One region of the Ferdinandcohnia sp. GQ5 genome, then DNA from elsewhere that is predicted to be linked to it. Evidence: riboswitches for the same ligand, from Rfam matches in the RefSeq annotation. Region 1 holds a riboswitch; each other region holds the start of a gene.
The links. A riboswitch is a leader RNA that binds a small molecule or an ion and turns the genes downstream of it on or off. The one in region 1 is predicted to bind cobalamin.

Region 1 (5,566 bases):
GGAATACGAACTCTTATGCTTTTTAGCAAAATCACCTGACAAAGTATTTGACCGTGAACAACTATTAAAAGAAGTATGGCATTACGAATTCTTTGGTGATTTGCGTACTGTAGATACACATGTGAAACGCTTGCGTGAAAAGTTAAATAAAGTGTCTCAGGATGCAGCAAAAATGATAGTAACTGTATGGGGCGTAGGTTATAAATTTGAGGTCGGCCAAGAATGAAATTTTGGAGAAGTGTAGTAGGAAAACTATGGGCAACCATTCTTTTACTGTTTTCCTTTGTGTTATTTGTTTTAACAATACTCTTCATGGAGTATTTTGAGAATTACCATATCCAAGAAGCTGAAAGAAGTTTAACTCAACTTGCTGCTAATATTGCTGTTATTATGGAGCAGCATGAGGATAAAAATGTAGCTAGGACCCTTGCGTGGGAGCTTGTGAATGATGAAACAAAGGTTATTATAGCAGCAGACGAAAACACGTTATGGGTATCTCCAGATCGAGCGGCTGTACCCAACATTCCCGTTACAGTTATTACAGAAGACCCAGATCTTAAACGTGTTATTACAAACGATCAAAACGCAAGCAAAAAGATAAAACTAACAGAGAATGAAAAAACTTCACAAGAGCAAAGACAAGAACTATTTGTGGTTGGTGCCCCACTTCACATCGAAAATGATCAGATGGGTGCAGTTTTTCTCTATCAATCCTTAGATGTAGTTCAAAAGACTACCAGGGATACAACTCAATTCATAATATTGGCTGCTGGTATCGGAATTGTCCTAACCACAGTTTTTGCCTTCTTCCTATTAACTCGTATTACAGCTCCGTTACGGAAAATGCGGGAAGCCGCTACTGAAGTAGCTAAAGGGAAATTTGATACAAAGGTTCCTATACTAACTCATGACGAAATTGGCGCTTTAGGAATGGCACTAAACCAAATGGGGAGGCAGTTGAAATATAACATAAATGCCCTTAATCAGGAGAAAGAGCAACTTGCAAGCATATTAAATAGTATGGCGGACGGAGTTATCACTTTAAATCGTGATGGCACGATATTGGTAACAAACCCTCCTGCAGAACGCTTTTTGCAAGCTTGGTATTACCAACAAGGTATGTATCAGGACGTTGGTCAGGAGCTTCCACCAGAGGTCAAGGATTTATTTCAACGTTCCGTTACATTTGAAAAGGAGCAATTTATTGAAATTAGTCTTCAAGGTAGAACATGGGTTATTTTAATGAGTCCGCTTTACAATCAGACGTATATAAGGGGTGCCGTTGCAGTACTTCGCGATATGACGGAGGAAAGACGTTTGGACAAGCTACGTGAAGATTTTATTGCAAATGTTTCTCACGAACTGCGAACTCCGATCGCAATGCTCCAGGGCTATAGTGAAGCAATTATGGATGACATAGCGAGCTCCGAGGAGGAGCGAAAGGAAATTACCAAAGTCATCTATGATGAGTCATTAAGAATGGGTCGACTTGTCAACGAATTATTAGATTTAGCTAGAATGCAATCAGGGAATATTACCTTAAATAAAGAAAAAGTTGATTTCGATACCCTTATTAATCGTGTGATTCGGAAATTTCAAGGTTTAGCTAAGGATAATCAAATAACTCTAACTGCAAAAAAGGTAGACGAAATTGGTGAAATTTATATAGACTCTGATCGCATTGAGCAAGTTTTTACAAACTTAATTGATAATGCGATTAGACATACCGATGAAAATGGTCAGGTTGAAGTACATGTTACTGGTCAAGAAACCTCAATAAAAGTTGATATTAAAGATACAGGTTCTGGTATTCCAGAAGAAGATTTACCTTTTGTATTTGAACGTTTCTATAAAGCGGACAAGGCTAGAACAAGAGGGAAATCTGGTACTGGTTTAGGGCTTGCGATTGTAAAAAACATTGTTAGTGCACACAACGGGAATATATCAGTCCATAGTAAGCTTGGTGAAGGAACGACATTTACATTCGTAATCCCTCGAAAAAGTGAATAATTTGAAAGAACGTGGCGAAGATTCTTGTTCCATAAGAAACAATTTCCTTGTAAAATAAAAACTCTTCTTGTAATATAGGGATTGTTAAATAGAAAATTAAATATTTATTGAATCTTAGGTGTCAGAGAATGTAGATATTTCTTTATTCTCTCTAAGACTTAAAAGGGAATCTGGTGTAAATCCAGAACTGCCCCCGCAACTGTAAAAGTGGACGAAATGAGAAAAACCACTGTATGACTGGATGGCAAATGCTGTTCAACATATGGGAAGGACTCAAAGTAGGAAGAAGCTTAAGTCAGTAGACCTGCCTAATTCATTCCTTTTTTAATTCTCCGGGGTGCGGGAATTTGCGTTTAAACACCATGCTTTTTTGTTGTTTTTCTGTAATATCTTCAAAGCTCACCCCAAGGGTGAGCTTTTATTATTTTATTCCGCAGAAGCAAGACACTTCTGCGAAATAAAATAATGCCTCCGGCGGATAACACGATTTTTCAAAGGAAATTTTCGATCTGTAAGATCAAAGACTAAGAACGCCACATCCTGTGGCAACGTCTTTATGACCCACTTCCTGCGGGCCTTAAAATCGGGCGCAAATACGCCAAGGCTCATTTGATTCGATGTTAGGTGTATAACACACTTATTCATACACATATTTTAACAAAAGGGGAGCTAGAAACATGAAAAAACTATTAGTTTCTTTACTATCATTGGGAATTTTATTTGGATGCAGCAATGCCCCATCTACAAATGAATCTTCCAACAACAAAGCTGAAACTGTAGATAAAGAAGAAGCAGCAGAGATTGTTACAGTCGTTATATCCAAAAACAATGGTGAAGAAATCATTGTAGAAAAAGAAATTAAAATTGAATCAGGAAAAGAAGTTACAGTTATGGACATCATGGAAGCAAACTTTGACGTCGAAACACAATTCGATGGTGCTTTTGTTGCCAGCATTAATGGCGTTGCAGGAAGTGAAGAAGAAAAGACATCATGGTTTTATTCTGTTAATGGTGAAGAAGCTATGGTAGGAGCTAATGAATACAAATTAGAGCCTGAAGATAAGATCGAATTCGATCTCCATAAGTGGGAATAATGAATTTATCCGTAAAAAACTTAACGCTCTTATCGATGCTAATCGCATTGTCCGTTGTAGGTCGTATTACATTTACATTCCTTCCGAATGTTCAGCCTATGACAGCGATTATCGTGATAACTAGCTTATTTTTGGGTCCCATCTATGGTGTGATTGTTGCTGTTTTTGGTTCTATATTAACGAATCTTGTAATGGGAATGGGTTTATGGACTATTGGCCAAATCATAGCATGGGGGATAATTGGGTTAATCAGCGGTGCATTACGAAGGTATCGAGATCGAATTCCTGTCATATTATTAGCCATATATGCAGTATTCTGTGGTTTCTTATATGGCTTTGTCATCTCAATTCCTCTTTATTTATTCTCGGGTAAGTTCTTTGCCTATTACTTAGCTGGATTACCATTTGATATGAGTCATGCAATTGGAAACGGAGTATTTTTTCTCATACTATATCCAATCTTGAGATTACTATTTTTAAAAAATGTAACAATTGCAAAGTAAGGAAGAATATTACCAAAATATTCTTCCTTTTTTTATTAATTCATACTATATTGGGAGTGTAACTTTTTTTTAAAACATTCGACTAATGAAATGAACGGGAGGATTTGCAAATGGATTCCTTGTTTGAGGAACTATATGAAAAGTATCATCACGATGTCTTCTCCTTCTTATTTTATATGGTAAAAAATCGTGAACAAGCTGAAGATCTCGTTCAGGAAGTTTATATAAGAGTTTTAAAATCATATGATAGATTCGAAGGAAAAAGTAGTGAAAAAACATGGTTGTTTTCAATTGCAAGACATGTCGCGATTGATTCGTTCCGGAAACAAAAAGGGTGGAAACAGCGAATAATGGATTCCTTTGATTGGAGTCGTCAAGAGGTAAAAGATTTTGCACCACTTCCGGAAGAAATAGCATTGCAAAATGAACAGGTTCAAATGATGTACCGTTGCTTGGAAAACTGTACAACAGATCAGCGTATGGTACTGATATTACGATATATCCAATCACTTTCGATTGCAGAGACTGCTGAAGCTTTAGGGTGGACGGAGAGTAAAGTCAAGACAACTCAGCACAGAGGTCTAAAGGTATTAAAGAAGTATATGGAGGAATCAGGCGTAAAGGAGGGGATAGATGATGAAAAAATCAAAGTGGAGTGATGAACAACTCGAGCAGATGCTTACGCAAATGCCAGGTGTAAAAGACAAACGGAAGCCACAAGAGATTTATCAAAATATAACCCTTAAAATGAATAAGAAAAAGAGAAAAATGTGGCTTGTCCCTACCCTTGCATCTGCAGCAGCAGCGCTTCTATTATTCATCTTAGCTCCTTCTTTCATTAATAATATGAACAGTTCAAGCTTCGACTCAGCACAAATGGCAAGAGAAAATACAAATATTACTATGGATTCAGAGAATAGAGAAGCATCATCAAAGGACGAATCATTTAGCACATTGCAAAAAGAAGAGGAACCACAACAAGATGAAGAGGCTGGAATATATTCATTTGAGGGACAGCCAAGCAATAGTTACGCTGTAAAAACTGTAGGGGAAAATGAAGTCCTTCTAACATATGGTGTGTATTTGGGCGGTGTAATGTTTCCTTCTGTCGTTTCGGTAATCGTCGATTCTAACGGGGAAAATGTTGTTGAACAATGGCAAAAGACAGTTCCAAGAGTAAATGAAGTTATTCGTAAAAACAAGGAATGGGGCATTGACGAAATATCAAATTCATATTTTGAGGATTTTTCAGAAGTTGTAACGAAAGACAATTCAAAAGCTGTAAGGGTGGACGTAAATAACTCAATTAATACTGAGTCTTTTGCTACTGCTGAAGCTGCAGAATTTTCACATACAATTAGTTCGTTCCGTTATTTGTTAGAAGACTATCAACATGTTGAACTTTTCCAAAATAATCAACAAGGAATTACTATCGGGCAAACAGGTATCATTGAGAATTATATTGATGTTGAAAAAGATACCAAAAAGGCATACCTGTATTATATAAATGATAGTTCAGACCGCAAAATATTAGCTTTAACTTATGAGGATTTTAATACGATTGAACAAGCACTGGAAGCTATGAAAGTGGAGGCTAAACAAGGCGATTATAACCTACATCCACCAATTATATCTGAAATTAAACAAATTAAAGCAGATGGTTCTAATTTAGAAATTCATTTTAGTGATGACTCGGACTTAGAGAATACAGATAATTATATCCTTATGCTAGATGCAATTATGCTAACCGCTAAAGAGTTTAATTTTGAGACTGTTACTTTTTACGGAAATATTGACCAAATTGGTGATGTGAGAATAGGGGAACAGGTACCTGTACCACTCGCACCAAATCTAATTCAATTGCAATAAGAGACACTAAGTTGTCTCTTTTTTTTGCTTTAAATATATGATTTTTATAGGGTGTAACTAGGCAGTATGACCTTCTTGGTTATGAAAAGT
Region 2 (5,566 bases), on a different contig from region 1:
ATCTGGTGCGGTAACTTTAAACTTAAAATTCTTTTTTTCCTCCGCATATTCAGCCGCATAAATGGGGTCAATTCCATCTGTGGAACCTCCAATTTTAGCTGTCGATGAATTTGGCGCCACAGCCATTAGCCAGCCATTGCGTATTCCATGTTTAGATACATTTTCTCGTAACATATTCCATCTGTCGGACAAATACTTTCTGCGGGTAAAATAGGTGCCGGTTTCCCATTCAGAACCATTATATTCACTATAGGCTCCTTTTTCCTTTGCAAGCTCCATCGATGATTTGATCGCATGATAAGCAATTTCTTCATATAGTTCATCAGCATATTGAACAGCCTCATCTGATTCCCAGTAAATTCCCTTTACTGCTAAAAGATGATGCCACCCAAATGTACCTAAGCCCACCGCCCGAAACTTCTTATTTGTGAGATCAGCTTGTTTAACGGATATCGTATTCAAATCGACAACATTATCAAGCATCCTAACCTGAATTCGAATTAAACGTTCAAGTACCTCGTCCCCAATAGCTCTTGGTAGATTGACAGATGAGAGATTACAAACCACAAATTTACCTGGTTTTCGAATGATCACAATATTTCCTTCATCGTCAATATACTCCTTCGTAATCGCAGTTGCGGACATGTTTTGTGCGATTTCTGTACATAAATTACTACAGAAAATCGAAGTACGTCCTGTTCCTAGAAGGTGCTTGTTTGGATTCTGGCGATTTACTTCATCACGATAAAACATATATGGTGTACCTGTTTCTAGTTGAGCAATCATGATCCTTGCCATGACATCCATCGCACGATAGGATTTCCGTGGTAAAAGTGGATGGTTCACAGCTTCCAAGTATTTTTCGGTAAAGTATTTATTATCATGTTCATCGTAAAAGTCCTCGAGCCCTAATGGATTTCCTTGCTCATCTCTCCAGCCCATGATTTGCTTTACTTCATGTGGACAAAAAGTTTGCCATTCCCCAATACTTCTGCCGTTTTCATCTACCTCTTGCAGCTTTTCCATAAACAAATCAGGTACCGAAACCCCCGTAAAGATGTCGTGAGCTTTACGACGTTCATCTCCATTATTTGTCTTTAAATCTAGAAAACCATTCATAATATCTTTGTGGAAGAGATCTAAATAGATGGCGATTGCTCCTTGTCGTTGTCCTAATTGATCAACACTTACTGCTGTATCATTGATAAGGCGAATCCAAGGAACGATTCCGGATGAATTTCCTTTGAATTTCTTTATGTCAGACCCTAACGCGCGAACCTTGCCATAGTATACGCCAATTCCACCACCATCTTTTGATAATCTAGCAATATCCCAATTGTTTAAATAAATTCCATCAAGTGAGTCCTCAACAGTATCAATGAAACAAGAGGACAACTGGCCAAAGCTTTTACCTGCATTTGATAGAGTTGGTGTGGCGACTGTCATATATAAATTACTTAATGCCCAATAGGCTTCTTTCACGTAAGTAAGTCGAACCTCCCTTTCCTCATGCTCCATTAATGTCATTGCAATTATCATGAATCGCTCCTGTGGAAGTTCGTAAATATTTCTTTCATAATCCCTTGCAAGATACCGATCCGCTAATAAAAATAAACCGATGTATGTAAACAAATGATCTTTATCTGGATCAATTACATCTCCTAGTTCAAGTATCTCTTCCTTAGAATAGGAGTTTAATAATTCATCAGAATATATTCCTTTTGATGTAAGTTCCTGTAGCAACTCATACAAACTTCCGTATTTTAGAGCCCTGTTGTAATTTCGATTCGTTGCAGCTTTTTCATACAGTTCATTTAAATAGAGATTAGCCGCTAAATATGTCCAGTTGGGTTGATCCATGGCAATTTTGTTTAAGGAATAAAAAAGTGCATGCTGGTTCGCTTCAACTGTATTAAAATTTATTTCCTGCAGTTTGTTTCGAATTTCGGTAGTGTCAAGCTGGTAGGTACTTTCTGCATATTCAAGCGAGTGTAAAATGGAATCCAATTCCCCTTGTGTTGTATTATTCATCTATTTCTCTCCCTTAACAATTTATTCGTTAAAATAAAAAATCCGCCCAATTCAATTGAGCGGATGAAACGATAACATCAAGAGAGCACAAGAGTTGCTCTACCTGTCGCCACCGTTTCATCTTCCCAATCCCCGAAGAAGGTGAAACATCTTAAGAAAAGACAGGTCTCCTGACTCATGCGTCGCTCTACTTTGAACCCTTCCCATATAAGTACCTTTATTTAAGTTATCTTATACAGTGGTCTGTTCATTTCGTCAGCATTTACAGTTGCGGGGGCAGTTCTGGATTTTCACCAGATTCCCTTTTAAGCACAAATGGCATCTTTTCCCCAAGGCTAAACACAATATGTAGTTGTTAACATTCAAATTCTATCAATATATACTATCACATTTAATAATAAGGGACACCTATTATTTTAGCAAGGCAAAAATTGACAATTATTTCTCGAGAAATAATACCATGAGCTCTTCATCCCGATATTGTCCATTGTATTTAATGCCCTTTTTATCTACAGCAAATGTTTGAAAACCTAGTTTTTTGTACAATTCTTTAGCTGGTTTATTCTCCGCATCTACTGTTAAATATATCTGCTCGATTTCAGGGAGATTTACTGCCATTTTAATAGCTTCATTTAGCAATGCATTTGCAATTCCCTTGCCTCTTTTTTCATCATCAACATACATCGCCACAATATTAGCCCTATGTCTTATTTTTCGCCGTGTTTCCCTGACTAAGGTTACCATACCCACTAAATGTTCTCCTTCGAATGCCCCAAACGTTATTATTTCTTCAGATTGAAAACTTTTCTTGTACTCTCCTATTGGGTTATCTTTATTTTTTGCTTCATCATACGTAACTAAAAATGCATCAGGGTCAGTTGTTAGAGCTTGTAATCGCAACCTAAAATAGCTTTCAGCATCCTCTGGCATTAGTCTTCTGATAAACAAAACGCACCTCCGAAAAGAACATTTGTTCTTGTATTTTGTATTATATTTAATTATAATGATTCATGAGGAAAAAATATACAATCGTGTATGATTTCTTTAGTAAATAGAAAACATAGTGTAGGGCAACTTGCTGATATTAAAAAGGAGTGTTTTGTGAATGAAAGGACAAGCGACACCTTATTTAATGTTTAATGGGAATGCGAAAGAAGCCTTGGAATATTATCAGGAAATATTTAAGGGCGAAATATTGGATGTTCAAACATATGCTCAGGCAGGCTATGAAACTCAGGATTGGGCTAATGACCGACTTATTCATGGTAAGTTCAAAAAGAACGAACTCTTACTAATGGTATCAGATGACTCTCCCGACCAAAGTGTATCCTTTGGAAACAATATCTCTTTAGTTTTGGAATTTGAAAGTGAAGAGGAAATTACGAAAACCTACAATGACGTAAAGCAAAAAGGCACTGTGTTCATGGAATTACAGGATACTTTTTGGGGGGCAAAATATGCAAAAGTAAAGGACCAATTCGGGATTATTTGGGACTTAAACTATGAAATGAAGTAGATTAAATTCCCCTAGCTTCTAGGGGAATTATTTTTTATTTCTTCCATTCATGTTTTAGCAGCCCATAAAAGTACATATCAAATCGCTTCCCGTCACGCTCTAGAAATTCTCTTGAGGTGCCTTCTCTAACAAATCCCAACTTTTCATATAAGGCGATGGCCCTCTCATTATACTGAAAAACGGTTAATTGGATTCTATGAAGATTTAACTCTTTGAAAGCAAAATCCAACACGAGTTGCATGGCTTCGTATCCAAGCCCTCGATTACGGTTTCCTTCTCCACCAATTGCGATTGCAAGCCAAGCATTTCGATGTGGCCAAATAATGCTGTCAATGTCCACAAATCCAACTAATTTCTCTGTCTCCAATTCTTTAATCCCAAAAACAAACTCCTTCTCGTTTTTCTGCTCAACCCACTCTTTAAAAGCAGAAGGATGTTTAGGGAAAGATGGTAAAGTATCTAGATTTCTAAGAAACTCTTGGTCCTCATACCAACTTACAATAATCGGTACATCATCTTCTTTAATTCTGACAAGCTGAACCTTTTTTCCTCTTAACAAGCTGTACGTAATCATTCGAATAACTCCCTTATTTTACTAATAAAGTAATTCAACAATTTTTGTAAAAATCCTTTAGAAATATTTATTAGGTCATTTAAATAAAAGAGAGAAAAACACTATGTTTTTCTCTCTTTACTAGCTTGTTGACAGTCTATTAAGCTGTTTTTCTTCTGTTTACATAGAGGATACCAACAGCTATAAGGATTAACACGAGACCGATAACTAACAAGTTGGTGGAATTCGTTGCTGTAATCGGAAGCTTTTTGCCACCATTGGCATTCTTACCACCAGATTCTGATGTCGTTGAGTCATTCGTATTATTATCTTTTTCATCAGTTTCTGGAGTTTCCTTAGAATCCTTAACCTCTAGTACACCAAATGTACTGAAGTGATCGGTAGTGGCTGTAATTTTACCATCTTTAAAGTCGCCACCCACCAATTCCCATTTCTTACTTTCTGGATTCCAATAGAAGACCTTCACTTTTTTCGGATCATCCACCGATTTAGGGTCAACCGAAAAAGTCATTGTGACTTTTTCGTTAAACTTGTGATAGCCCTTACCCTCAGATTTGATTGTAAAATCATAGGCAACTATAGCATCCTTACGGTTGTCCTTCTGTACTTTAATTTCCGTTTCACTATCAGGTAAGATAGAAGAAGGAATTTGAAGGTCAACCACGCCATTTGAGATGACTAATGTTGCATTTGCTGCTTTAAGTTTCTCAATGGCCTCAGGGCTCAATGATACAAAAATTGTGTTTTTCTTAGCAGGGACTTCAACTCTAACAATAGCTCCATCGTTTAGATCACCCAAATCATCTTCTGATACTACATATTTATTTCCTCTTTCGACTTCTGGAGTAACAACAATAATTTGAGGTTCTTCCGGTTCTTCTTCACCCGGTGTAGTAGTAATATCAACGATTCTACCTTCAACCTCAGTTGGGATTCCCTCGCTGCCAATGCTTACTAAGTGATCACGGAAGTTTTCCCAATCAGAAAGTCCTAAATCTGTTACACGGCCTTCTTCATATGCTTTTGCAAATACATCATAACCATCTCCACCTTTAGCTGTGAAGGCATTTGTTGCTACGATATATGTTGTATTTTCATCAACTGCTACAAAGTTACCTTTAGCATCTTTAATGTAAACTTCAACTACACGTTGGCCAGCTGGTTTTGTAGAATCGAATTCTACCTTTCCTCCAGCGACATGAAGGAAACCACCATTCTCATCCGGGTACTTACTAACAGAAATTTCGAACGCTTCTTTAAGCTCAGCACCTGTTACTTCCATCGTAGCTAACGTGTTACCAAATGGAAGAACTGTGATCACTTCACCTACTGTGATTGGTCCTTCATTTATTGCTGCACGAATGCCACCGCCGTTTTGTAAAGCCATCACTACATTTTTTCCAGTAAACTCTTTTGCATTTTTTAGCATTCCATCTGTAATTAAG
Region 3 (5,566 bases), on a different contig from region 1:
TAGAATTTGAATACCTTCAAATTCTTCATGACGTATAACCACATCCTTTAATTGAACAGCTGTCATCATTCCAACCGCTTGCTCATAAGGAATAGCGTACTTTGTCATCCAATTTCGCAAATCACGGTCAGGTGCTGAGCAATTATAATTCTTATCAACATAAAAATTACAAAAATGCCTTAACCATTGAATACCATCACCGATGACCCCATTCGAAATTGTTCGTAAAGGGTGATCGAACTGAATGTGAATATACTCTTTCGTTTGATGAATCTGATAAGAATTTTCAAAACGTGTACAAGGTTCTGCTTGATGATAGCCTGGTGTCATAAGGAGTTGCGGTTTTGAAATTGTCGGATGAGACCCAAGCTTAATATCCACTTCATATACCTTCTTTAGTAGGTCGGTCTTTCTGAAATTGTCAACATCTCCAACTTCTAAGAAACAGCCCTTATGAAGCATGGCGATTCGATCTGCATATTGAGAAGCAACATTTAAATCATGCAGAATGGAGAAAATGGTTAACCCCATACTTTGCTGCCGTTCTTTTAATAAATCCAACATTTGGAATGTGTGTTTCACATCTAAATGATTCGTTGGCTCATCTAAAAGTAAAATCTCAGGTTCTTGCGCCAATGCCTTAGCTAATAACACCCTTTGCTTCTCGCCACCACTGATCATTCGGAATGGAATTTTTCGAAATTGACTTATATTCGTTATTTCCATCACCTCTTCAATGACGTTCCAATCTACTCGGGATAGCTGTTTAAATAAACCTTTTTGATGTGGATACCGCCCTAGACTCACAATTTCTTCCACTGTAAAATCAAATGAAACCTGCGCCTCCTGAGTAAGAACAGCCACTTTCTTCGCCTTCTCAAGCTTTGAAAGAGTGGAAATTTCTTTACCAGAAAGGAATATATCACCTTTTATGATCGGCAATTGCCCAGTTATCAATTTAAACAAGGTTGTTTTTCCACTTCCATTTGGTCCAAGAAGTGCAAAAAATTCTCCCTGATGAATCTCAAGATTTATTCCATTAATAATAGGAGAATTCGAATAACCACCAACTAAATTGTTAACAGTAATCATCTTCGTTCCCCTCCAACTCTCTCTCTGATTAATAATAGGGCAAAAACAGGTGCACCTATTAAAGCTGTAATAACACCAATTGGCAGTTCTTCTGGAGCAATAATACTTCTTGATACTAAATCAGCTACTATAAGAAATGCTCCACCTACCATTAGGGAAAGTGGTAGTACATGGCGATGATTTGGCCCTGTAACAATACGCACTAAATGTGGGATGACAAGTCCTACAAAACCAATCGATCCAGACACTGCAACGGCGGCTCCCGTTAATAATGAGGCTCCGATTAGGATATACAACTTTCCTTTCTTCACATCAACCCCAATATGATCTGCCGCCTCCTCCCCAAGAGCTAACGCATTCAACTCCCGGTAATGGTAGAACAAAATAAAGGAACCACACAACATAAATGGAAGAATCAACTGAACATGACTCCAGCCTCTTAGTCCTACACTGCCATATAACCAATAGATAATTTGAGTCATTGAATCTTGGTCGCTTAGTGAAATAATGAGGGAAACAACTGCTCCAATAAAAGAACTTACAATTATCCCCGCCAAGATAATGGTTTCAATCGCTAAGCTTCGACTACTCAATCGAACAAGTCCGAATACAATAAGGAGTGAAATAAAACCACCTACGATTGCAACAATAGGAAGAGTAAAGTTTCCTAACCCCAAAATCGTAAACTGAAAAAATAAAACAATTACTGCACCAAGAGATGCACCAGATGAAACCCCGATTGTATATGGATCCGCTAATGGGTTACGTAATAATCCTTGGAATGCTGCACCCGCTAATCCAAGAGACGCACCAACAAAAAATGCCAGCAATACCCTAGGTAATCGGATATTCCAAATGATCATTTCTTCATTTCTAGCAACCTCATTAAGCCAGCCCCAACCAAATGTGTTGTCTAGCACAATATGTAAAATGGTTGGAACAGGCACGTGGACACTACTAATGAATACGCCTAGGAGGGCTGTACTAAGTACAAACCCTCCACTTAGAATATATAACCAAGTAATTTTATTTATTAAAAACTTCTGGATAAATAAGCTTCGCAAGAGTCTCGACTCCTTCAATTAACCGAGGACCTGGTCTCGTAACCGTATCATTATCAACATCAAAGACCTGTTTATTTTTAACTGCAGGAACTTCAGACCAGCCTTCACGCCCATATACTTCTTCAGTGGGATTATCTATGTAGTAGCCATACGTTGTAATGATGACATCAGGATTTAATTGGACAATTTCCTCCTCTGTTAACTGTACCCACCCTTCATGCTCCTCTGCTGCATTAATAGCTTGAATTGCCTCAAGCATTTCATGCATAAACGTATTGGTTCCTGTTGTAAAAATATCTGGTGCTGGCGAAACCTCAACCCAGACTTTCTTTTTATCTGTAATAGCTGAAGCTTTTTCCTTGATTTCATCAAAGCGTTGCTTCATATTTGTCACAATTTCGTTTGCCTCAGTCGCAGTTCCTGTAGCTTTCCCAATCATTTCTATATGTTCATACGCATCTTCAAATGAAGAAGCACTTCCAACGACAATCACATCAATTCCTGCATCTTCAAACTGCTTTAATATTTCAGGATGTGTATTGTAATGATAATCAGTAACAAGAGCTAGGTCTGGAAGAAGTGAAAGAACCAATTCTGCATTGATATCCTGTGCACCTACTTTTTGTATTTCAAGTGCTTCTGATGGATAATTATCGTAATCCGAAACTCCAATGATTTTTTCTCCTAGGCCAAGTGCAAATGCAATTTCTGTATTACTTGCCTGTATGGAGACAATTGATTCAGGTTCTTCATCAATCGTAACTTCTCGATCAGCACTGTCTATAATCGTGATAGGGAACTCTTGATTAGCGTTCTCCCCTTCAACATTTTCAACGGTTTTTTGAGCCTTTTCATCTTGAGCCGTTTTTTCTTGTGTACCACAACCTGCAACAATACCCATGGTAAAAAGAAAAATAAGACTAAACAGACCCCATTTTTTCAACATTTCCTTCATTTTTTTATCCCCCTTCAAATTTTGAACACAAAAAAACGCCATTCCACAGGAAGAGCGTTTCGTAAAGGCATAATAAAGGTTATTTGCTTAGAACTCCAATAAAGCAATCCTAATATAACAAATATAGTAACATATGATCATTTATTTGCACTTTAAACGTTCCTTTCCTCGAGGAAGCTTAAAAAACAAAATAGGCAGGTCTCCTGACTTGCGAATCAACGGTCGGTTACTCCTTCCCATGTTACATACACAGTGGATATTTATAACCTTCCTCCTCGCTTACAGTGGCGGGACCGTGTTGGACTTACACCAACTTCCCTCTTAGTCTCACATTCTCTCATAGAAGAATGGTAAGAAACCTATTTGCGAAATATTCATTTTTTTGTATTCTGAGAAATTATAATACAACCCTATTGTTTTGTAAATAGGAGTTAAGGTCATTTCAGTTCCTTTTATGAAGTATAATAGAATTAACCAATACAGTTGAAGAAAACCTTTGAGAATCAATCATTTAATAGGAAATAGACGTGTCGATAAACACGTCTATTTTATTTTATGGGAAGCAAAGTATAAAAAAGTTTATGTACTTAACTGTGTTAACGGTATCGCTCTTCTTTAAATGGATTGGCCGTCATCGAATAGCCACGCTCTTCCCAATAACCAGCCTCGTCTTCCTTCATAAACTCTATCCCTGAAACCCACTTTGTGCCTTTCCATAGATAAAATTCTTCTGGTGGAATAAACCGTAGTGGATAACCATGTTTTAGATCAATATCTTGCCATTCATGATTTTTATCCTTCCATCGGAATACAAATAAAGAATCGTCCCCTAATAAAGGTTCTAGCGGTAAGTTTGCAGAATAACCAAATCTCTCCCTATTGGAGTAACCGTAAATTTTGATGTATTTTACGCCTTCATTCATTTCAACTAATTTCAATAACTCTCTAAGCGCAATGCCTTCAAAAGTTGTATCAAATTTAGACCATGTGGTAACACAATGCATGTTTACGGTTGATATGGTTTTTGGAAGCTCCATGAATTCCTTATAGGATAAGGACTTTTCTTGCTTCACTTCTCCAAAAAGTCTGAAATTCCATGTGATTTCATTAAACTCGGGAACATCCCCTGTGTGCAGAATTGGCCATTTTTCTGTTTCAAATTGCCCAGGTGGAAGCTGCCTTTTCATCTTACACCACCCCTTTTTCATTTTTAACGCTACTTAAATCACTGTGCTTTGTATAGTATGCTCCAAGCCTTTTCCTTTATAAACATGATATGAAAGCAGTATTGATTACACCTCCTCTACCCCATACACTTTCTTAGCCAGAGCTGTATTAATTTTTAATGGCTTCCTCGTAATGACTTGTTCCCTTTCTAATTCTCCTAATAATAAACTAACGGTTTCTCTTGATGACCCGATCATACTTGCGATGTCATGCTGAGTAATCTTGACCTCAACTGTTTGCCATTCCCCACTTCTTACACCAAATCGGTTACTTAACTGCATAAAAAGTAAAAGAATTCGATATTTGACATCTTTATAAGCAATGCTTTCTGTTATTTCGTACACTTCTTTTAACTTTGAGGTCAGTATAGTTATAAGTTTTAACGAAATATCGGGATGTTGACGTAGTAACTGTTCAAAACGCTCCTTTTCTAGCGAGCAAACAAAGGAATCAACCATCGCTTCTGCATAAATGTTAGATTCTGTTAAGGAAAAACTAGAAGTTTCTCCAAAGATATTACCTTCACTTAAAAGATCAATTGTGAATTCCTTTCCTGTTGAGGATATCTTATATAAACGAACCTGTCCTTTTTTCAAGAAAAACAACGACCTCATTTGTTGAGTCGGACTTAAGATAATTGTACCTTTTTTAATAGGGACGGTTACCGTTACTTCGTCTAACTTCTTTAATTCCTCTTCTGGTAGCTCATCTAGTAAATTAATTTGTGAAAGCAACATGAGTTTATCCATGTCTTCACTCCCCGTTATACCGTTTTATAATCATTTCATAATCAAAAACCAGTAAATAGATCGATTTCTTCTTTGCATTTACAATCACCTGATAATATATGTAAAACCATATCCATTGTAGCATTGATGCTTTAAATATAAAAAAACGTCCTAGAGAAGTCTCCAGGAACGTTTTCTAAATTATTTAAATAACCGAAGGTATTCCCCATAGCCTTCTTCATTTAGCTTTTCAGTTGGGATAAATTTAAGTGCTGCAGAGTTAATGCAATATCGAAGCCCGCCTTTATCTCGTGGTCCATCATCAAATACGTGTCCTAAATGGGAGTCTGCTGATGAGCTTCTGACTTCAATGCGTCTCATCCCATGGGACGTATCTAGTTTTTCAAGGACTTCTTGATGCTTAATAGGCTTTGTGAAGCTAGGCCATCCACACCCGGAGTCAAATTTGTCCAATGAACTAAATAATGGTTTTCCAGAAA
Region 4 (5,566 bases), on a different contig from region 1:
ACAAAGAAGCCGTATTCGCTTTCCTTCATGGATAGTCTTATCTTCTTCACTTGAAAAAACCTATTCAAGATCGTTAGTTCTTTGATTAGGAGGTCTTCTGGATCTTCAAGAATACTATTTATTTCAGGAAAAAACTCAATTAACATCCGATCAACCCAATGACCATCCGCATAGGTCTCTTGAATTAAGTTAGATGCTGATGGATTACAATAAACGATTCTCCCCCTATCATCAATTAAAAACAAAGATTCCTCAAGCATTTCCGGAATGATTGGACGATTTTGTGTGATTCCGACCAAAATTTCGCTCAATGTCTCAGTTGCTTCTGATAACGCTTCCATCTTTTCCTGAGTTTTTAGCTGCTCACTGATATCTTTTTCCATGATTAAGGTTCCGATGACTTTATCCCTATTATTTTTAATTGGGACAACACTTTGATTTACGGTTCTACCTTCTTGTGTTAATGCACGATTTAGAAAAATTGGTTTGCCTGTCTTCAATGAAGATAACACGGAAGGTTCAAAAACATCATAAGCAAATTTACCGACAATAGGTTTTGAATAGATGGATTTAGCTGTTGTTGGTGAGGCTTCTGCTACAACAATTGCATGTTTTCCCTCTTTTGTAAGGCAATCAACAAATACATTTGCCTTATTTAAATCTGCAATCAAGAATAAGTTTGCAGCCACACTTTTTATAATTTCAATGTCTACCTCAGATAGATTTGTGTGGAGGGTACACAACTCCTCAATCTTGTTGTTTGTCATAGTACTTATCTCCTGTTTCTATTGAGAGCAATATATAATAAGTATTATAAGAGTCTTATATTTTTATGTCAATATTATGAATTTAATAATTAATATGATTAATAGACTTTTAGACAAAAAACAGGAATAAAGAATGTCAATTGACATTTCATTATTCCTGTTTTTTTACAAGGTTTATGATAATTGAGTAAGCTTAACGCCACTTACCTTATGTTTTAAAACCCTTTCTATTATGTCAGCAAGGTAAGCACCCGCTTCGACAGGAGGAATTCCACCTTCATGTATATTTGAAATTACCGTTCTGTCTGCCTCAACCGTATTTTCTGTTGGTCTGTATATAAGATAGGCACTAATACTTTTGGATGTAGCAAGCCCTGGTCGTTCACCTATCAAGGAAATCACTACATCACAATTTGTCATAGAAGCGATTTCATCTTGAATCCACACACGACTTCTTTTAATAAAAACAGGTTCTCCCATTGAAATATTTTTCACCTGTAATCCTTGAATTAATGAAGGTAGTAAATCTGGTATATTGGCTTCAATCCCGGTGGAGCTTAGGCCATCCGATATGACAATTTGGACTTGTTTGTTTTTTGATAGATTTTTTTTAGCCCAATCTCTAGAAGTATCATTTAAAAAACGACCGCTATCTAAATTCATTAAATATTCATCCATTGATTTTGATTTGGAATGAAGGACAGGTAAATTCATTTCTTTTAAAAATTCCTCTGATACTCCATTAAATACTGCATCCTGTGCAGCAGCATGGTCGATCCGAAAATAGAGATATTCCTTTGTTTTGAATCGTGTCCCTGTACGACCAACTCCAATTCTTGCTGGTGTTATCGCCCTTGCTTTTTCGATGATGTCATAATCAACTGGATTATCTACTCCAATTTCTCTTTTATTCTCCACAATAATATGACTATTGATGTTTTCTTGTTGATCATTGGTGCTGGATACCTTTTTCTGTTTTTCCAATTCTTCAATTACTTGATTGACAATGTCTTGAATATCCATTCCATCATCTCCTATTATTTAAAAATAGATAAGTCTCCTGCTCTATCAGTTAATTGACCATTTTCCATAATCCCCATTTTTTCCATCCAAATTTCAAATTCTCTTAATGGTCGTAAACCTAGCATCTCTCTTAAACTAGCATCATCATGGTAACTTGTATCCTGATAACTAAGCATTACATCATCCCCGCCTGGAACTCCCATATAAAAGTTCGCCCCAGCTAACGCCGTTAACATTCCAGCGATTTCCTGGTCATTTTGATCAGCTTGCATATGATTTGTATACGTTGGCGCAATCCCCATTGGAATTCCATGTAATTTCCCCATAAAAAGATCCTCTAAATCCGCACGTATCATTTGTTTTCCATCGTATAGAGTTTCTGGTCCAATAAATCCAGAGACATTATTGACCATAAATGGTTTCCAGTGGCGTGCAAACCCGTAGGTTCTTGACTCAAGGGTTTGCATATCAACACCGTGGTGAGAATTGAGTGAAACCTCAGAACCTTGTCCAGTTTCGAAATAAAATTGATTCGGACCTGCTGAAGTACCGTGTTTAGCCATTAGGTCTGCTGCCTCATCTAAAATAGACTTTGAAACTCCAAAATCATCATTTGTTGAATTTGTTCCAGCTAAACTTTGAAAAATGATTCCACTTGGTGCCCCTTTTTCAATAGCTTTCATTTGAGTGGCAATATGTGCTAATACACAATTTTGTGTCGGAATTTCCCACTGCCTCATAAAATCATGTGTCATGTGTAAAATCCTAGATACAGATTCTACTGAATCGTTATTAGGATTGACTCCAATTACTGCATCCCCTGCCCCGTACGAAAGTCCTTCCTTTAAAGAAGCAAGAATTCCTTCTAGATTGTCATTTGGATGGTTAGGCTGACAGCGAAAAGCTAAACGGCCTTGTTCCCCAATTGTTGTGTTGCAGTGAGCAGTCGGTCTAACTTTCTGTGAAGCCATCACCAAATCGATACTGGACATTAACTTTGCAACAGCAGAAATCATTTCACTCGTTAGCCCTTTACTAATTCGTAGCAGTTGGGAAGAACCTGTGTTGTGCGAGAGGATGTATTCCCTTAATTCACCAACTGTCCAACCCGAGATTTCTTGATAAATATATTGATTAATATCATCATAGATAATCCTTGTCACTTCGTCTGATTCATATGGAATCACTGGTTCCTTGTAAATGTCCTTTAAGGTTAACTCACTTAAAACAAATTTTGCTGCCATACGCTCCAAATTCGAACGAGCTGCAATACCCGCCATAATATCCCCAGATTTTTCCTCACTTGCTTTTGCTAAAATTTCTTTAATGGACTGAAATTGATACACTTCATTTTTCAATGTACATTTAAACATCTTTAAGCCTCCAATCTATTTAATCTTCTTCACAATTCAGGATTCGGAAAGCGCTAACAATAATAAGTTAAATAAAAAAGGCACCTTAACAACAAGCCATAAAAATGGCTTCAGTTAAGGCACCTTTACCTGAACGTTTCACTTTTTAACAATTATAGCAAAGAGTGTAAAAACTTGAAAGGTTGTTTTTCGTAATGTTATATAATTGCAGGTTTGATCACTTTTCTATTTTATTCGACCGATAATCCATTCCAAACAATTTATATTTTTTCAGAGACCCGGGTAGCATCTTAAGCAATCCAACCGGCAATTTCTCGCAGTCTTCTTTCGACCTTTTAAAGCGGAACAACTCCTTTACCAATCTCTAACATAACGAGGGACGATTCAATTGTTACGTTTTTGTTTTTCGTAAAGCAAGGTCTCCAAAATTTCCATAAACCTACTTCGAATGTTGTCATTGTTTTGGTATTCGTAAGCTCAGTTGCAATCCATTTTTCCCGTCCCTCTTATACCAAGGTAGTTTCGGGCTCACATTTTGTTTCCCACTATCGGAGCGAATTACCATCATAGGCTATTATCCAGCTACATCGGTTATTCTCTTCTCCTACTAACTTCCTTCCCGAGAAGGCACCGCCAATAACGAGTTGCATTTCCATCCCTCTTCATACTGCATTGATAATAAAACACCCTGACCATGTGAAACCGAATCCTCCCAAAAGGTTTTTAAAGCTAAGTATTTTGATACTATGTAGCGAATGACACCCACATGGGTAATGACAAGAATATGCTTCCTCTCATTAGTTGGACGTTCCATTACTTGTAGAAATAAATCATGGAGAAAGGCATCAATTCTTGATTTGAAGGTTTCCGCTGCCTCACCGTTTGGTATTGGTATTGCTTCCCAATCATCAAGCCACTCCTGATAACGTGGCTCATTTTCTAAGTGATGATATGTTTTTCCCTCCCAATCACCAAAGTCTATTTCTCTTAATCTTGAATCTATAGTAGCTTCCGTCGAAATATTTAAATAATCAAATGTTTCTTGGCACCGTCGTAAATCACTAATAAAGATAGAATCAAATTCCTGCTTTACTAAATCTCTTTTTAACTCTAAAAGTTGATGTAGTTCACTTTTTATAACTTGTCGGTCCGCATGCCCTAAATACCGTTTTTCCTGATTCCAGTCGGTTATCCCATGACGAACGAGAAATAAGTCCACATTATAGCAAGTCCCCATAATTCGCCTCCTTCTATTACGGTACCAAGTAAATCTCCATCTGTGCCTTTAAGATCCCATTATCGATCTGATAATAGAAGAACAAAACTCAATTAGCTATTTTCCCCTCCTGTTTTTGAACGCCAAAAAACGCTTTCCCTCAGGAAAGCGTTGTGGAAAGGCAATTTATATACTGCTCGTATATAAAACTTGCAATCTATCTATTAAATAGCAAACATATATTATTTAGAGATTGCCGCTCTTTAAACATTCCTTTCCTCGAGGAAGCTTAAACAAAACAAATAGGCAGGTCTCCTGACTTGCAAATTAACGGTTGGATACTCCTTCCCATGCTAGTTGCACAGTGGATAAAACGTAACCTTCCTCCTTGCTTACAGTGGCGGGACCGTGTTGGAATTGCACCAACTTCCCTCTTAGTCTTAATTGGCTCACCAGGAGCACATTAAGAAACCTATTTGTTAATATTCGTTTTTTTATTCTAACTGCATTATAGTCCAATCATATACATTTGTAAAATATTGTTACTTCCGAAGCAAAGTAAATCGTAAGGTAATTTGAACCTACTTAAATTACTTTAGTTACATATGGTATTCGGTTAAACACTATCAAAATAGACCTTATGTTAATCCAATGATTCTACGGTAGATTAGAAATTGCCATTCTCGTCCACCCCATCTATCCAGTAAAGTCTCCTTACACTATATATATTTAAAAATATTTTAATCTCTAAAGTAAAAACTGTGACAATCATAAAATAGTTGTCACAGCCATTTATTTTAGAGCAATGTTTTATTCACCCAACTGTTGAATTTGATCTATTGTATTCGTTACATTCTGCAACGTTTGAAATAACTTACTATTTTCAAGAAGAGCAGAATCTAATTGTCCATTCTCGATATTAGCTAGAAGCAAATTAACGCCTTCTTCTGCCTGTTGGTTATAATCGACGATCTGTTGATGGAGGTCCTCTGCGACTCCTGGTGGCTGAAGCTCGTTGAATGAATTCATGTCTTCCTGCATTTCAGTTAACATCATTTCAAAATCAGCTCTTGCTTGTTCATCGGTAACAGCCTGTTCTGCTAGGCTGGGAGCATCGTTAACAAAAGTACTAACCTCATTGACATAATCCGTTGCCTCATTCACATACGTTAATGTATTATTAACAT

Region 2: it holds a riboswitch for cobalamin, as region 1 does, so the genes downstream of both, AC6CHV_RS12980 (ribonucleoside-diphosphate reductase subunit alpha) here and AC6CHV_RS11610 (DUF4430 domain-containing protein) in region 1, are expected to answer to the same signal.
Region 3: it holds a riboswitch for cobalamin, as region 1 does, so the genes downstream of both, AC6CHV_RS02985 (ABC transporter substrate-binding protein) here and AC6CHV_RS11610 (DUF4430 domain-containing protein) in region 1, are expected to answer to the same signal.
Region 4: it holds a riboswitch for cobalamin, as region 1 does, so the genes downstream of both, AC6CHV_RS15090 (histidine phosphatase family protein) here and AC6CHV_RS11610 (DUF4430 domain-containing protein) in region 1, are expected to answer to the same signal.

The regions. Positions count from the first base shown of each region.
Region 1 is NZ_JCAXEW010000008.1:81,476-87,041, reverse strand. Features, by position in the region: gene AC6CHV_RS11620 (response regulator transcription factor) at 1-226, shown strand, start outside; gene AC6CHV_RS11615 (ATP-binding protein) at 223-2,010, shown strand; cobalamin riboswitch at 2,112-2,336, shown strand; gene AC6CHV_RS11610 (DUF4430 domain-containing protein) at 2,688-3,104, shown strand; gene AC6CHV_RS11605 (ECF transporter S component) at 3,104-3,607, shown strand; gene sigX (RNA polymerase sigma factor SigX) at 3,718-4,266, shown strand; gene AC6CHV_RS11595 (RsiX family anti-sigma factor) at 4,241-5,476, shown strand.
Region 2 is NZ_JCAXEW010000009.1:156,085-161,650, reverse strand. Features, by position in the region: gene AC6CHV_RS12980 (ribonucleoside-diphosphate reductase subunit alpha) at 1-2,031, opposite strand, end outside; cobalamin riboswitch at 2,175-2,372, opposite strand; gene AC6CHV_RS12975 (GNAT family N-acetyltransferase) at 2,470-2,979, opposite strand; gene AC6CHV_RS12970 (VOC family protein) at 3,137-3,547, shown strand; gene AC6CHV_RS12965 (GNAT family N-acetyltransferase) at 3,582-4,121, opposite strand; gene AC6CHV_RS12960 (5'-nucleotidase C-terminal domain-containing protein) at 4,261-5,566, opposite strand, start outside.
Region 3 is NZ_JCAXEW010000002.1:199,445-205,010, forward strand. Features, by position in the region: gene AC6CHV_RS02975 (adenosylcobinamide amidohydrolase) at 1-1,092, opposite strand, end outside; gene AC6CHV_RS02980 (FecCD family ABC transporter permease) at 1,089-2,156, opposite strand; gene AC6CHV_RS02985 (ABC transporter substrate-binding protein) at 2,119-3,111, opposite strand; cobalamin riboswitch at 3,288-3,489, opposite strand; gene AC6CHV_RS02990 (molybdopterin-dependent oxidoreductase) at 3,708-4,298, opposite strand; gene AC6CHV_RS02995 (Crp/Fnr family transcriptional regulator) at 4,404-5,087, opposite strand; gene msrA (peptide-methionine (S)-S-oxide reductase MsrA) at 5,268-5,566, opposite strand, start outside.
Region 4 is NZ_JCAXEW010000011.1:174,964-180,529, reverse strand. Features, by position in the region: gene AC6CHV_RS15105 (histidine kinase N-terminal domain-containing protein) at 1-767, opposite strand, end outside; gene eutC (ethanolamine ammonia-lyase subunit EutC) at 942-1,790, opposite strand; gene AC6CHV_RS15095 (ethanolamine ammonia-lyase subunit EutB) at 1,805-3,163, opposite strand; gene AC6CHV_RS15090 (histidine phosphatase family protein) at 3,771-4,400, opposite strand; cobalamin riboswitch at 4,668-4,870, opposite strand; gene AC6CHV_RS15085 (DUF6376 family protein) at 5,190-5,566, opposite strand, start outside.